Regions from separate parts of the Streptomyces sp. NBC_00400 genome, predicted to be linked through region 1. Evidence: riboswitches for the same ligand, from Rfam matches in the RefSeq annotation. Region 1 holds a riboswitch; the other holds the start of a gene.
The links. A riboswitch is a leader RNA that binds a small molecule or an ion and turns the genes downstream of it on or off. The one in region 1 is predicted to bind glycine.
Positions count from the first base shown of each region.

Region 2: it holds a riboswitch for glycine, as region 1 does, so the genes downstream of both, gcvP (aminomethyl-transferring glycine dehydrogenase) here and gcvT (glycine cleavage system aminomethyltransferase GcvT) in region 1, are expected to answer to the same signal.

Region 1 covers NZ_CP107940.1:2,382,218-2,389,611, reverse strand. The annotation lists gene OHS81_RS10385 (L-serine ammonia-lyase) at 1-1,276, opposite strand, end outside; gene glyA (serine hydroxymethyltransferase) at 2,042-3,301, opposite strand; gene gcvH (glycine cleavage system protein GcvH) at 3,396-3,773, opposite strand; gene gcvT (glycine cleavage system aminomethyltransferase GcvT) at 3,899-5,029, opposite strand; glycine riboswitch at 5,181-5,276, opposite strand; gene OHS81_RS10365 (AAA family ATPase) at 5,598-6,260, shown strand; gene OHS81_RS10360 (enhanced serine sensitivity protein SseB) at 6,366-7,163, shown strand; gene OHS81_RS10355 (enhanced serine sensitivity protein SseB C-terminal domain-containing protein) at 7,226-7,394, shown strand, end outside.
Region 2 covers NZ_CP107940.1:7,365,433-7,372,826, forward strand. The annotation lists gene OHS81_RS32325 (FHA domain-containing protein) at 1-660, shown strand, start outside; gene ftsR (transcriptional regulator FtsR) at 678-1,424, shown strand; gene OHS81_RS32335 (bifunctional nuclease family protein) at 1,481-1,954, shown strand; gene OHS81_RS32340 (MerR family transcriptional regulator) at 2,142-2,747, shown strand; gene OHS81_RS32345 (DNA polymerase IV) at 2,814-4,280, shown strand; gene OHS81_RS32350 (PRC-barrel domain-containing protein) at 4,184-4,573, opposite strand; glycine riboswitch at 4,688-4,785, shown strand; glycine riboswitch at 4,786-4,912, shown strand; gene gcvP (aminomethyl-transferring glycine dehydrogenase) at 4,973-7,394, shown strand, end outside.

The sequences.
Region 1 (7,394 bases):
CGTGGTGGCGTCCGTCGCCGCGCAGGGCCATACGGGCGGCGGTGACGGCCTTGACGGCCGCCATGCCGTTGCGCTCGATGCACGGGATCTGGACGAGGCCGCCGACGGGGTCGCAGGTCAGGCCCAGGTTGTGCTCCATGCCGATCTCGGCGGCGTTCTCGACCTGCTCGGGGGAGCCGCCCAGGACCTCGGCGAGGCCGCCGGCGGCCATCGAGCAGGCGGAGCCGACCTCGCCCTGGCAGCCGACCTCGGCGCCGGAGATCGAGGCGTTCTCCTTGAAGAGCATGCCGATCGCACTGGCGGCGAGGAGGAAGCGGACCACGCCCTCCTCGTCGGCGCCGGGCACGAAGTTGATGTAGTAGTGCAGGACCGCGGGGATGATGCCGGCCGCGCCGTTGGTGGGGGCGGTCACCACCCGGCCGCCGGCCGCGTTCTCCTCGTTGACGGCCATCGCGTAGAGGGTGGTCCACTCCATCGCGCGGGCGGCCGCGTCGCCCTCGGAGCGCAGGGCGCGGGCGGCGTTGGCGGCCCGCCTCCGCACCTTCAGACCACCGGGCAGGATCCCCTCACGGGACATACCGCGGGTCACGCACGCCTGCATGACCTGCCAGATCTCCAGCAGCCCGGCCCGGATCTCCTCCTCGGTGCGCCAGGCCTTCTCGTTCTCCAGCATCAGGGCGGAGATGGACAGGCCGGTCTGCTGGGACAGCCGCAGCAGCTCGTCGCCGGTGCGGAAGGGGTGGGTCAGGACGGTGTCGTCGGGCACGATCGGGTTTTCGCCGGCGACCGCGTCCTCGTCGACGACGAAACCGCCGCCCACCGAGTAGTACGTCTTCTCCAGCAGCGGTGCGCCGGAGGCGTCGTAGGCGAAGAGTGTCATGCCGTTGGCGTGGTAGGGCAGGGCCCGGCGCCGGTGCAGGATCAGCTCGGCCGACTCGTCGAAGTCGATTTCGTGCGCGGCGCCTATCTCCGCGCCCATCAGCCGCAGCCGCTTGGTCTGCCGGATGCGCTCGACCTCGGCGTCGGCGGACTCGACGTCGACGGTGCGGGGGGAGTGGCCTTCCAGGCCGAGGAGGACGGCCTTGGGGGTGCCGTGGCCGTGGCCGGTGGCGCCCAGCGAGCCGAACAGCTCGGCGCGCACGGTGGCCGTCTGGGCGAGCAGACCGTCCTTCTTGAGGCGTCCCGCGAACATCCGGGCGGCGCGCATCGGGCCGACGGTGTGGGAACTGGAGGGGCCGATGCCGATGGAGAAGAGGTCGAAGACGGAGATGGCCACGGGGGCGGACTCCCTTGTCTGCTCGTGGTGGACGGTGGAGCGGTGGAGCGGTGGAAGTAAGAGCGATGGAGTAATGGGGCAGAGGGGACGTTTCTGCGCCGTTGGTCGAGGGTAACGCGGACCCGGCCGGGTGCCGTCGGACGGAAGCTGTCGGGCCCGCGACGCCGCGGGTAACGGGCGGTAACGGGTGGCGATGAGTGGTGATGGGGGTAACGGGCGTCGTCGGTCGGTGGGGAGAGGGGGCCGGTGTGGGCGGGAGACCGGGGGCCAGGGGGCGGGTGAGGGCACCGGGCCGTGCACCGGCCGGTCCGGCCTGTCGAGGAGGCCGGTGCCCTCGTGTCCGGTCGAACCCGTTCGTGCCCGGTCCTGATCCGCATGCGGCGGCCCGGCCGGAATCCGCCTCCCGTGAGAGGGCGGCTGCCCGCCACCGTGCCGGTCATGCATGCCGCGTCCGCCCGCACCGGCGGCACCGTGCTCGTGTGAAGCGCAGGCACTGCGCCCCGCACCGGCCGGCACCGAGCCCCCGCACCGCGCCCGCAGGAAACGCAGGCACCGCACTCGCATGAAGAACCGGAGAAACGGGAGCAATGGGAGCAACGGGAGAGAGGGGCAGGCCGGCGAGCCGCCGGCCGGACGAGCCGCCGGGCCGAAGGGCCGCCGGCCGGACAGCCAGACCATGAGCCCGGAACCCACGCCCCGGGCTCACCGTCGTGCACCCCGCGCCCGCCGGTCACCGGTGGGCGCGGGATCCGTGCAGGAGTCGCGTCACAGGGACGGGTACAGCGGGAACTTCTCCGCGAGCGCGGTGACGCGGGCCTTGAGGGCTTCGGCGTCGTAGGCGGGCTTGAGGGCTTCGGCGATGATGTCGGCGACCTCGCGGAAGTCCTCGGCCTGGAAGCCGCGGGTGGCCAGCGCCGGGGTGCCGATGCGCAGGCCGGAGGTGACCATCGGGGGCCGCGGGTCGTTGGGGATCGCGTTGCGGTTGACGGTGATGCCGACCTCGTGGAGGCGGTCCTCGGCCTGCTGGCCGTCGAGCTCGCTGTCGCGCAGGTCGACGAGGACGAGGTGGACGTCGGTGCCGCCGGACAGGACGGAGACGCCGTGCTGCCTGACGTCGTCCTGGACCAGGCGCTCGGCGAGGATCCGGGCGCCGTCGAGGGTGCGCTGCTGGCGCTCCTTGAAGCCGTCCGAGGCGGCGACCTTGAAGGAGACGGCCTTGGCGGCGATCACGTGCTCCAGGGGCCCGCCCTGCTGGCCGGGGAAGACCGCAGAGTTGATCTTCTTGGCCAGCTCCTGGGTGGAGAGGATCACGCCGCCGCGGGGGCCACCGAGGGTCTTGTGGGTGGTGGTGGTCACGACGTGGGCGTGCGGCACCGGGTTGGGGTGCAGACCGGCGGCGACCAGGCCGGCGAAGTGCGCCATGTCGACCATGAGGTAGGCGCCGATCTCGTCGGCGATGCGCCGGAACGCGGCGAAGTCGAGCTGGCGCGGGTAGGCGGACCAGCCGGCGACGATCAGCTTGGGGCGGTGCTCCTTGGCCAGGCGCTCGACCTCTTCCATGTCGACGAGGTTGGTCTTCTCGTCGACGTGGTAGGGCACCACGTTGTAGAGCTTGCCGCTGAAGTTGATCTTCATGCCGTGGGTCAGGTGCCCGCCGTGGGCGAGGTTGAGGCCCAGGATGGTGTCGCCCGGCTTGATGAGGGCGAACATGGCGGCGGCGTTGGCCTGGGCGCCGGAGTGCGGCTGGACGTTCGCGGCCTCGGCACCGAAGAGGGCCTTGATGCGGTCGATGGCGATCTGCTCGACCACATCGACGTGCTCGCAGCCGCCGTAGTAGCGGCGGCCGGGGTAGCCCTCGGCGTACTTGTTGGTGAGGACCGAGCCCTGGGCCTCCATGACGGCGACGGGGGCGAAGTTCTCCGACGCGATCATTTCGAGGGTGGACTGCTGGCGGTGGAGTTCGGCGTCGACGGCGGCGGCGACATCGGGGTCGACCTCGTGGAGGGAGCTGTTCAGAAGCGACATGAGTCTTCCTGGGGGAGTCAGGGGCGCGAGGGGGTCCCCCGGACGGAGCCCTGGGGAGCTTCCGCGGGGGCGGTGGCGGAGGGAGCCGGGTGGCTCAGCTCTGGATGAAGGCGGCGTACTCGTCGGCCGAGAGCAGGTCGCCCGGCTCACCGCTGATCTTCACCTTGAACAGCCAACCGCCCTCGAACGGGGCGGTGTTCACCAGCGAGGGGTCGTTGACGACATCCTCGTTGATCTCGGTGATCTCACCGTCGACGGGCGAGTAGAGATCGCTGACCGACTTGGTCGACTCCAGCTCGCCGCAGGTCTCGCCCGCCGCGACCGTGGCACCGACCTCGGGAAGCTGCACGTAGACGACGTCGCCGAGCGCGTTGGCCGCGTGCTCGGTGATGCCGACCGTCGAGACGCCTTCCTCGGCGCCCGACAGCCACTCGTGCTCCTTGCTGTAGCGCAGCTGCTGGGGGTTGCTCATGGCTCGATTCTCCTGTACGCGAGGGTGTGGTCGTGAAGGGGGTCGCCCCTGGTGACGCCGAGGGGGAGGGTCTTGCACAGTGAAACGCACGGGTGCGCACCGCTGCCGGGTCCGCCGCGGGTGAGCTACTGCTTCTGCCGCTTGTAGAAGGGCAGAGCGGTGACCTCGTACGGCTCATGGCTTCCACGGATGTCCACGCACACACCCTCGGTGCCCGGTGTGGCGTAGGCGGCGTCGACGTAGGCGATGGCGACCGGCTTGCCGAGGGTGGGAGAGGGGGCCCCGGAGGTGACCTCACCGATGACCGTGCCGTCGGCCGCGACGACCGGGTAGCCGGCGCGCGGGACCCGGCGGCCCGTGGCGGTCAGGCCGACCAGCTTGCGCGGCGGGTTCGTCTCGGCGCGCTCGGCGGCCTCCGCCAGTGCACTGCGGCCGACGAAGTCGCCGTCGTTGGTCGTCTTCTCGAACTTCACGACCCGGCCCAGGCCCGCGTCGAACGGGGTGGTCGAGGTCGTCAGCTCGTGCCCGTACAGCGGCATGCCCGCCTCCAGGCGCAGGGTGTCCCGGCAGGACAGGCCGCACGGCACCAGACCGGCGTCCTTGCCGGCCTCGGTCAGCGCCTCCCAGAGGGCGACCGCGTCGGCCGGCCGGACGAACAGCTCGAAGCCGTCCTCGCCGGTGTAGCCGGTACGGGCGATCAGTGCCTCCACGCCGGCGACGGTGCCGGGCAGGCCCGCGTAATACTTCAGGCCGTCCAGGTCGGCGTCGGTGACCTTCTTGAGGATCCCGGGCGACTGCGGACCCTGCACCGCGAGCAGCGCGTAGGCGTCCCGGTCGTCGCGGATCGCGGCGTCGAAGCCGCCCGCCCGCGCGGTCAGCGCATCCAGCACCACCTGGGCGTTGGAGGCGTTGGCGACGACCATGTACTCCTGGTCGGCCAGGCGGTAGACGATCAGGTCGTCGAGGATGCCGCCCCCGGCCTCGCAGATCATGGTGTAGCGGGCGCGGCCGGTCTTGACCCCGCCGATGTTGCCCACCAGCGCGTAGTCGAGGAGGTCGGCGGCCTGCGGGCCGGTGACGGTGATCTCGCCCATGTGGGAGAGGTCGAACAGGCCGGCGCGGGTACGGACGGCGACATGTTCGTCACGCTCGCTGCTGTAGCGCAGCGGCATGTCCCAGCCGGCGAAGTCGGTCATGGTGGCGCCGAGCGCACGATGGGTGGCGTCCAGCGCAGTACGGCGGGGGGCATCAGTCATGGTTCCGGGCTCCCAGGCAGGGGTGACAAGACGTTCTCCCCATCTGTCATCGGAACCTGAGAGGTTCACCGGGATCCCGCGAACGGACCCGGTTTGCACCTTGGGTGGAGCCGCCCCGTGGGCCGGGCTGCGGCTCGCTTTTCAGATCTGCCTCGCCTGCGCGGTATAGGGGCCTGAGAGATTCAAGGGAGGACTTGCTCCTTCGGCGCCCCGCCATGGCGGCCGGGGACTCTCCCGCGCGGGTTCAAACGGCCGGTATGGAGTTGGCGGTGCACGGGTGAGACGAGATGTGCACGTGGCGGCCACATCATTGCACGGGATCGCCCGATAGAGGAGCCCCCACCGTCGCCCCGCCCGTGACGTGGGCAGATCGGACAATAACCTTGATGGGCATTACCTTTTCTTGACACTCTGCGGGTAGGGACGGACTCGAACCGGAACAGAACCGGACGGGGAGGACGATCGCGTGCACAGCGAAGCGGCATTCGGGGCCACTTCAGGCGTCGTGCCTCCGGCCGCCGCGCCCGGGGCCACCGCGCCTGTGGTGCCGTCCGCCACCTCGCCCGCGGTGCCGCCCGCCGCCGGGTCCCGGGCCGGCCGGCCGCCGCGGCCCGTCGTCCGGCCGGGGCGCGGCGCCGAAATCGTGGACCTCCGGGGCCGCGGACGGGCGAGGGGCGCCGCCGAGCTGCGGTTCCCGGCCGGTGACCTGGTGGTGGTCTCCGGTCTCCCGGGCAGCGGCAAGAGCACCCTGATGCACCGGGTCGTACCGCCGCTGGACGCCCACGGCGCCGTGGTGCACCGCATCGATTCGCAGGACGTCCGCGAGCGCTGGGAGCGCGGCCGGCTGCGCCGGCTGCCGTACGCCCTCTACCGTCCGCTGGTCCGGGCCGCCCACTACCTGACGCTGGGCCGTGCGCTGCGCTCGGGGGGCAGTGTGGTGGTGCACGACTGCGGCACCCTGGCGTGGGTGCGCGGCTGGCTCGCGCGTTCGGCGGTGCGCGGCGGACGCGGGCTGCATCTGGTGCTGCTCGATGTGCCGCCCGAGGTGGCACTGTCCGGCCAGGAGTCGCGGGGACGCGGGGTGTCGGGGTACGCCTTCGCGCGGCACCGCGGGGCGGTGGGCCGGCTGGTCGGCGCGGCGGAGTCGGCCCGGCTGCCGAAGGGCTGCGCCTCGGCCGTCCTGCTCGACCGGCGGGCGGCGAGCACCCTGGAGACCGTCGGCTTCGACTGACAGCGGCGACCGGGCGCACGGGCACCGTGCCCCGGGGGTCCCTCCGTACGCCTTCTCGTCTAGGGTCTTTGGCCAGATGGCGCGGTTTGGAACGGGTGGGTGCACATGACATTTCCGGAGCAGGGGATACCGCAGCTGGCGTGGCCGGCGAACGAGCTCGAAGAGGTGCTGGCCGCCTCGGTCGGACACCCGGGCGCCGGTGGCCGGATCGTCGAGGTACTGGGCCGCAGCAGGGTCTGGGTGCCGCTGCCCAACGGCGGCGGACCGGAGAGCGCGGGTCCCGGTACCCGCGGCCTCGATCTGCCCACCGTCGAGCTCGACGGTGCGGCCTATGTCCCGGTCTACAGCTCCGAGCAGGAGTTCTTGCGGGTGGTCGGCGCGCATATGTCCTTCACCGTCGCCCCGGCCCGGGAGTTCGCCCGCGGGCTGCCCCCGCGCATCGGTATCGCGGTCAACCCGGACGGTGCGGTCGGCGTCCCGCTGCCGCCTCCCGCGGTGGCCGAATTGTGCCGGGAGGGGCATCACGAGGCGGCCGGTCTGCCCAGCGGCGGCCGGGTGCGGCTCTTCGAGCCGGACTGGCAGGACGAACCGGTGGACTTCCTGGCCGCCGCCGGACTGGAGTTCTCCGGCGCCGGAATTGTCCTCACTGCCCGGCGTGCCCTGGCAAGTGTCGAGGGCGACACGCCCGCGCTGTTCGTCGGTGTGCAGATCGCTGCGGACGCCGCGGCACTGCACGACGGCACCGCCCGCGAGGCGGTACTGTCAGCCCTCGGACGTGCGCTCGGTGCCGTACCGGTGCCCTGGCCCGTACAGCTCGTCATGCTCGACCTCGCCCAGGGCGACCCGGTCGCCGACTGGATGCTGGAGCGTGTGCGGCCCTTCTACTCTCGGGACCACTCGTAAGCTGGATGGATGACGGGCGGGCGCACCCATGACGTGCCCTGCGGACAGAAGGGACGGACCACGTGAGCGCGGGTGCGCATCAGGGGCCGGCGGCGGCCGGAGCACTGGAGCAGCTGCTCCAGCAGGTCTCGCCCGGCCGTTACGACGCCTACGAGGCGCTGCTGCATGCGCTCGCCGCGGGCCAGGTCTGGATGCTGCTGTGGCACGGCCGGGCCGGTTCGCCCGATGCGC
Region 2 (7,394 bases), 5.0 Mb from region 1:
CTCTTCCGTGACGAGGTCAGCGGTCCGTCCGGGGGGCACGGCGCGGGTTCTGTTGACCCCTCCGGTGCCGGCCGCATAGGTTCCCAGGAACCATCAGCCGCACGCACGGGTGGAGGGTCGGCCTTGCCGGTTTGTACGAGGTGTGGGAACCGGAACGCCGAGGCGAGCCGGTTCTGCTCCAACTGTGGTGCGCCGCTGCGTCCGGGCGCTCAGCCCGAGCGGGCATCCGAGACGACCTCCACCATCTCCATTTCGGGGCTGGAGGCCTACGACTCGGAGGCGACGGGCCAGAATCTGTCGCCGTCGCTGTCCCCCGAGGCCCAGGCGGCTGTCGATGCCCTCCCGCTGGGATCGGCGCTGCTGGTCGTCCGCCGGGGCCCGAATTCGGGCAGCCGCTTCCTTCTGGACAGCGAGCTGACGACGGCGGGCCGGCATCCGCAGGGCGACATCTTCCTCGACGACGTGACGGTCTCGCGCCGTCACGTGGAATTCCGCCGGGGTCCGGACGGGCTCTTCACGGTCGCCGACGTCGGCAGCCTGAACGGCACCTACGTGAACCGCGAGCGGATCGACTCCGTCACCCTTGCCAACGGCGACGAGGTCCAGATCGGCAAGTTCCGCCTGGTCTTCTACGCCAGCCAGCGAGGCGCCGGTATCTGACCGGCCGGGGAAGGTATATGCGCGATACACCGAAAGGCGGTGCCGGCTTCGCCGGCGCCGCCTCCTCGGACGGTAAGCCGGTGAGCATCGGCACGGTGCTCACCCTGCTGCGCGAGGAGTTTCCCGAGGTCACCATCTCCAAGATTCGCTTCCTGGAGGCCGAGGGATTGGTAGAGCCGAAGCGCACGCCTTCCGGATACCGCAAATTCGCGGCGGCGGACGTCGAGCGGCTGGCCGCCGTCCTGCGGATGCAGCGGGACCACTATCTGCCGCTGAAGGTCATCCGGGAGCATCTGGACGCCCTGGAGCGCGGTGAGCGGGTACAGCTGCCCGCTCCGGCGACACCCTCCCGCGACCTCGTCGAAGGCGTGCACGAGCCGGGTGAGGACCGTCCCACGGCTGCCCGCATCGGCCGGGCGGAGCTGCTGGCCGCCGCGGAGGTGGACGAGGCGGCCCTCGCCGACTGGGAGTCCTACGGACTCATCGTCCCTCATGCGGAGGGCGGATACGACATCGAGGCCGTCACGGTGGCCAAGCTCGTTGCGGACCTGGGCCGTTTCGGTCTGGAACCGCGGCATCTGCGTGCCGTGAAGGCGGCCGCCGAGCGCGAGGCGGGCCTGGTCGAGCAGGTCGTTGCACCCCTTCGGCGGCACCGTAATCCGCAGACCAGGGCCCATGCCGAGGCCACTGCCAGAGAGCTGGCGACGCTGTCCGTACGGCTGCATGCGGCACTGGTGCAGAGCGCTTTGCGGGTCCGGCTGTAGTGAGCAAACGAGTGCCCGACTACCCAAACCGGCCGGGCACGTCCTAGGGTTGCTGTGTGAACGAGCTCGACGTCGTGGGTGTCCGGGTGGAAATGCCTTCCAGCCAACCGATCGTGCTCCTGCGGGAGGTGGGAGGCGACCGATACTTGCCCATTTGGATCGGGCCAGGGGAGGCCACCGCCATCGCCTTTGCCCAGCAGGGCATGGTCCCTGCCAGGCCGCTGACGCATGACCTTTTCAAGGACGTGCTCGAAGCGGTGGGCCAGGAACTGACGCAGGTCCGCATCACGGATCTGCGCGAGGGGGTTTTCTATGCCGAACTTGTCTTCGCGAGCGGAGTCGAGGTCAGCGCGCGTCCGTCCGACGCGATAGCGCTGGCATTGCGCACCGGAACGCCGATCTTCGGTACCGACGGTGTGCTGGACGACGCGGGCATCGCCATCCCGGACGAGCAGGAGGACGAGGTGGAGAAGTTCCGCGAGTTCCTCGACCAGATCTCGCCCGAGGACTTCGGGACCAACAGCCAGTAATACCGGCCAGGCGAACCACCTGTTTCCGGCCAAACCTGTAGCCGTTCCCCGTGTGGGGTCACGAGAAACCACTCGTAGGGTGATTATCACTCGGCGTGGCGAGCGCGGCGATCGTTGACGCACCCCGAGTGACTGCATACCGTCGATGTGGCAGGTCCCGTCCGGGACGTGGAGGACGGAGGGCGGCGTGGCAATCACCGGCGACGGTATGGCGGCGGAAGGGGCGTTGCCGCTCCACTCGGGCGCAGCAGCGAACCCTGCCCCGGCACCGGCCGCGGCGGTGTCGGGGGACTGCGAGGCTCAGAACATCGGCTATCGCGGCCCGACCGCCTGTGCGGCAGCGGGCATCACCTATCGGCAGCTCGACTACTGGGCGCGTACGGGCCTGGTGGAGCCGAGCATCCGGCCGGCGTACGGCTCCGGCACCCAGCGGCTCTACAGCTTCCGGGACGTCGTGGTCCTGAAGATCGTCAAGCGGCTGCTGGACACCGGGGTGTCGCTGCAGAACATCCGCACCGCGGTCCAGCATCTGCGGGCGCGCGGACTGGCGGATCTGACACGGATGACGCTGATGAGCGACGGTGCGACGGTTTACGAGTGCACCTCGCCCGACCAGGTCGTGGATCTGCTCCAGGGCGGCCAGGGCGTCTTCGGGATCGCCGTGGGCGTGGTGTGGCGGGACGTGGAGGGCGTGCTGTCACAGCTCCACGGGGAGCGGGTGGACACCGGCGAGACCCTGATCGGGAAGAACCCGCACGACGAGCTGGCGCGGCGGCGCAACCGGGCGGGCTGAGTCCCTGACCGCGTCACCGGCCCGGCACGGGGCCGATTGTCAGTGGCATGGGGCAGCATCGGAGATGTGAGACCCGCGCCGACGATCCTGCATCTCGACATGGATGCGTTCTTCGCGGCCGCCGAGCAGGCGGCCAAGCCGAGCCTTCGCGGCAAGCCCGTGGTGGTCGGCGGGATCGGCCTGCGCGGGGTGGTCTCCACGGCGTCGTACGAAGCCCGGGTGTTCGGGATCCGCTCCGCGATGCCCACGGCCCAGGCGCGCCGGCTGTGCCCCAACGCCGCTTACCTCACCCCGCGCTTCTCGCTGTACCGCCAGGTGAGTGAGACGGTGATGGAGCTGCTGCACGGGCTGTCGCCGCTGGTGGAGCCGCTGAGCCTGGACGAGGCCTTCGTCGACCTGGAAGCGGGCGGGGTGCCGCCTCGGACGGCCGCCGCGCGGGCCGTGGGGGAGCGACTGCGCCGCGAGATCCGTTCCGCCACGGGCCTGACCGGCTCGGTGGGGCTGGCCGGCGCCAAGATGCTGGCGAAGATCGCGTCCGAGGCGGCCAAGCCGAACGGTCTGGTGGTGATCGAGCCCGGTACCGAACGCGAGCTGCTGGGCCCGATGACGGTGCGGACACTGCCCGGGGTGGGGCCCGCGACGGCCGAGACGCTGCGCCGGGCCGGGATCCACACCGTCGCGGAGACCGCGGAGGCCGGGGAGGCCGAGCTGGTGCGGCTGCTGGGCAAGGCGCACGGTGCCGGGCTGTATGCGATGGCGCTGGGCCGGGACGACCGGCCGGTGGTGGCCGAGCGGGACGCGAAGTCCATCTCGGTCGAGGACACCTTCGAGGTCGATCTGACCGACCGGACGCGGGTACGGAGCGAGGTGCTGCGGCTGGCGGACCGCTGTGTGGAGCGGCTGCGGTCCGCCGGGCGCTCCGGGCGGACGGTGGTCATCAAGGTGCGCAACTACGACTTCTCGACCCTGACCCGCTCCGAGACGCTCCGTGGGCCCACCGACGACCCCGCGGTGATACGGGAGGCCGCCGTGCGGCTGCTGGAGATGGTGGACACCACCGGCGGGGTCCGGCTGCTGGGCGTAGGGGTCAGCGGCCTGGCCGACTTCACACAGGAGGATCTGTTCGCCCAGTTCGCGACGGAGCGCGAGGCGAAGGAGGCGGAGAAGGCCGCGAGAGCGGCGGCGGAGCTGTCCGGTGGCGCGGCGGCGGCTCGGGAGGCCGAGGAGGAGCGGCCTCGGCGCTGGCATCCCGGACTGGACGTGGTGCACGACGAGTACGGCGCGGGCTGGGTGCAGGGGAGCGGGGTGGGGAGGGTGACCGTGCGCTTCGAAACGCCGTGGTCCGCACCGGGGAGGGTGCGGACCTTTGCTGTGGAGGATCCGGCGCTGCGGCCGGGGGAGCCCCTGCCGCTGGTGGGCGGGGGACCGGCGGACGGTCAGTCGTCCGAGCCGGCGATCCTGCCGAAGTCCTTGTCACCGGAGCCGGGCGAGGACACCGGGTCGGATGTCGGGGAGGAGATATCCAGTCGGTAGTGGTGATAGAGCTGAAGTTCCTGCTCAGGGGAGAGATGGCGGCCGACGCCGAAGTCCGGCGCGTCCTTGATCAGCTTGCGGTCGTAAGGAATGTGCAGGCCCTCACCGACCATCTTGCTGGGTTCGAGGGGGACGAACGCGTCCCGGCTGAAGAGTCCGGTGCGCACGGCCGCCCACTCCGGTTCCCCCGTCGCGTCGTCGAGATACACCTCGTCGATCGTGCCTATTTTGGCGCCGTTACGGTCGAACGCTTTGCGGCCGATCAGGCTCCGGGGATCGATATCGGTTTGCACGGTCCCTCCAATTGGTCGCAACTGCCCTCTGACAACAACCAAACGGCACATTTCATGCCCTGGCCACTCGAAGGATCCTTCGAGTGCCGCGCTGGTAGGCTGGCCAATGGCCGCAGACCCCGTGCGGGAGAGTCCTTTGCCGTTCGCGGCGAGGGCGCCGAAGGAGCAAATCCTCCCCGGAATCTCTCAGGCACACGTACCGCGTGGGCGAGGTCACTCTGGAAAGCAGGGCGGGCCGCGGAAGGCACACCTCCGGGACCCCTCCTCACCGACGGTGAAAGCCGGGCCGCTTCGCGCGGGCCGGTGAAGCTCTCAGGTTGAGATGACAGAGGGGGAGGCCGTCCGGGCACCCGCGCCGTGGTGCCCCTCGTAGGTCGCACGACCAGGAGGCCCCCGCAGATGACCACCAATCGCATCTCCTTGACCGAGCTGGAAAGCGGCACTCCCTTCGAGCACCGGCACATCGGTCCCGACCACGAGGCGCAGGCCAAGATGCTCGCGCACATCGGGTTCGGATCGCTGGACGAGCTCACCGCCACCGCCGTGCCCGATGTCATCAAGAGTGCCGAGGCGCTCGGCCTGCCGCAGGCCCGTACCGAGGCCGAGGTGCTGCAGGAGCTGCACGGCCTCGCGGACCGCAACCAGGTGCTGGCGTCCATGATCGGACTCGGCTACTACGGCACGTTCACCCCGCCGGTGATCCTGCGCAATGTCATGGAGAACCCGGCCTGGTACACGGCCTACACGCCCTACCAGCCGGAGATCTCGCAGGGCCGCCTCGAGGCGCTGCTCAACTTCCAGACGATGGTCGCCGACCTGACCGGTCTGCCCACCTCCGGCTCCTCGCTGCTGGACGAGGGCACCGCGGCCGCCGAGGCGATGGCGCTCTCCCGCCGGGTCGGCAAGGTCAAGCAGGGCGTCTTCCTGGTCGACGCCGACTGTCTGCCGCAGACCATCGCCGTGATCGAGACCCGTGCGGAGCCCACCGGCGTCGAGGTCGTGGTCGCCGACCTGTCCGACGGCATCCCGGCCGGGATCGCCGAGCGCGGGGTGTTCGGTGTGCTGCTGCAGTACCCCGGCGCCTCCGGTGCGGTCCGCGACCCGCGCGCCGTCATCGAGCAGGCCCACGAGCTGGGCGCGGTCGTCACCGTCGCCGCCGATCTGCTCGCCCTGACGCTGCTGACCTCGCCCGGCGAGCTCGGCGCGGACATCGCCGTCGGCACCACCCAGCGCTTCGGCGTCCCGATGGGCTTCGGCGGACCGCACGCCGGCTTCATGGCCGTCCGCGACCAGTTCGCCCGCAGCCTGCCCGGCCGCCTGGTGGGCGTCTCCGTCGACGCCGACGGCAACAAGGCCTACCGCCTCGCACTGCAGACGCGCGAGCAGCACATCCGCCGGGAGAAGGCCACCAGCAACATCTGCACCGCGCAGGTGCTGCTCGCCGTCATGGCCGGCATGTACGCGGTCTACCACGGCCCCGAGGGTCTGCGGACGATCGCCCGGCGCACCCACCGCTACGCCGCGGTCCTCGCCGAGGGCCTGCGGGCCGGCGGGGTGGAGATCGTGCACGGCGCGTACTTCGACACGCTGACCGCGCGGGTGCCCGGCCGGGCCGCCGAGGTCGTGGCTGCCGCTCGCGAGGCCGGCGTCAACCTCCGGCAGGTCGACGCCGACCTCGTCGGCATCGCGTGCGACGAGACCACCGGGCGCGCGCAGCTGGCCGGCGTCTGGGGCGCCTTCGGGGTGCACGGCGACGTCGAGCAGCTGGACGCGGCCGCCGCCGAGGCGCTGCCGCAGGACCTGCTGCGCGGCGACGACTACCTCGCCCACCCGGTCTTCCACCAGTACCGCTCCGAGACCGCGATGCTGCGCTACCTGCGCACCCTCGCGGACAAGGACTACGCACTGGACCGCGGCATGATCCCGCTCGGCTCCTGCACCATGAAGCTGAACGCGACCACCGAGATGGAGCCGGTCACCTGGCCCGCCTTCGGGCAGCTGCACCCGTTCGCGCCGGCCGCCCAGGCGCAGGGCTACCTCACCCTGATCCAGGAGCTGGAGGAGCGGCTGGCCACCGTCACCGGCTATGACAAGGTCTCCATCCAGCCCAACGCCGGATCGCAGGGCGAGCTGGCCGGTCTGCTGGCGGTGCGTGCCTACCACCGCGCCAACGGTGACGAGCAGCGCACGGTCTGCCTGATCCCGTCCTCCGCGCACGGCACCAACGCCGCCAGCGCGGTGATGGCCGGGATGAAGGTCGTCGTCGTCAAGACCGGTGAGGACGGCGAGGTCGACGCCGACGATCTCCATGCCAAGATCGAGAAGCACCGTGACGAGCTCGCGGTCCTGATGGTCACCTACCCCTCCACCCACGGCGTGTTCGAGGAGCACATCACCCAGATCTGCGCCACGGTGCACGAGGCGGGCGGCCAGGTCTACGTCGACGGCGCCAACCTCAATGCGCTGGTCGGCCTCGCCGAGCCCGGCAAGTTCGGCGGCGATGTTTCGCACCTCAACCTGCACAAGACGTTCTGCATCCCGCACGGCGGCGGTGGCCCGGGCGTCGGCCCGGTCGGCGTACGCGCCCACCTGGCGCCGTACCTGCCCAACCACCCGCTGCAGCCCGGCGCGGGCCCCGAAACGGGCGTGGGGCCGATCTCCGCGGCGCCCTGGGGCTCGGCCGGCATCCTGCCGATCTCCTGGGCGTACGTCCGCCTGATGGGCGGCGAGGGCCTCAAGCGTGCCACCCAGGTGGCGGTGTTGAGCGCCAACTACATCGCCAAGCGCCTGGAGCCGCACTACCCGGTGCTCTACACCGGCC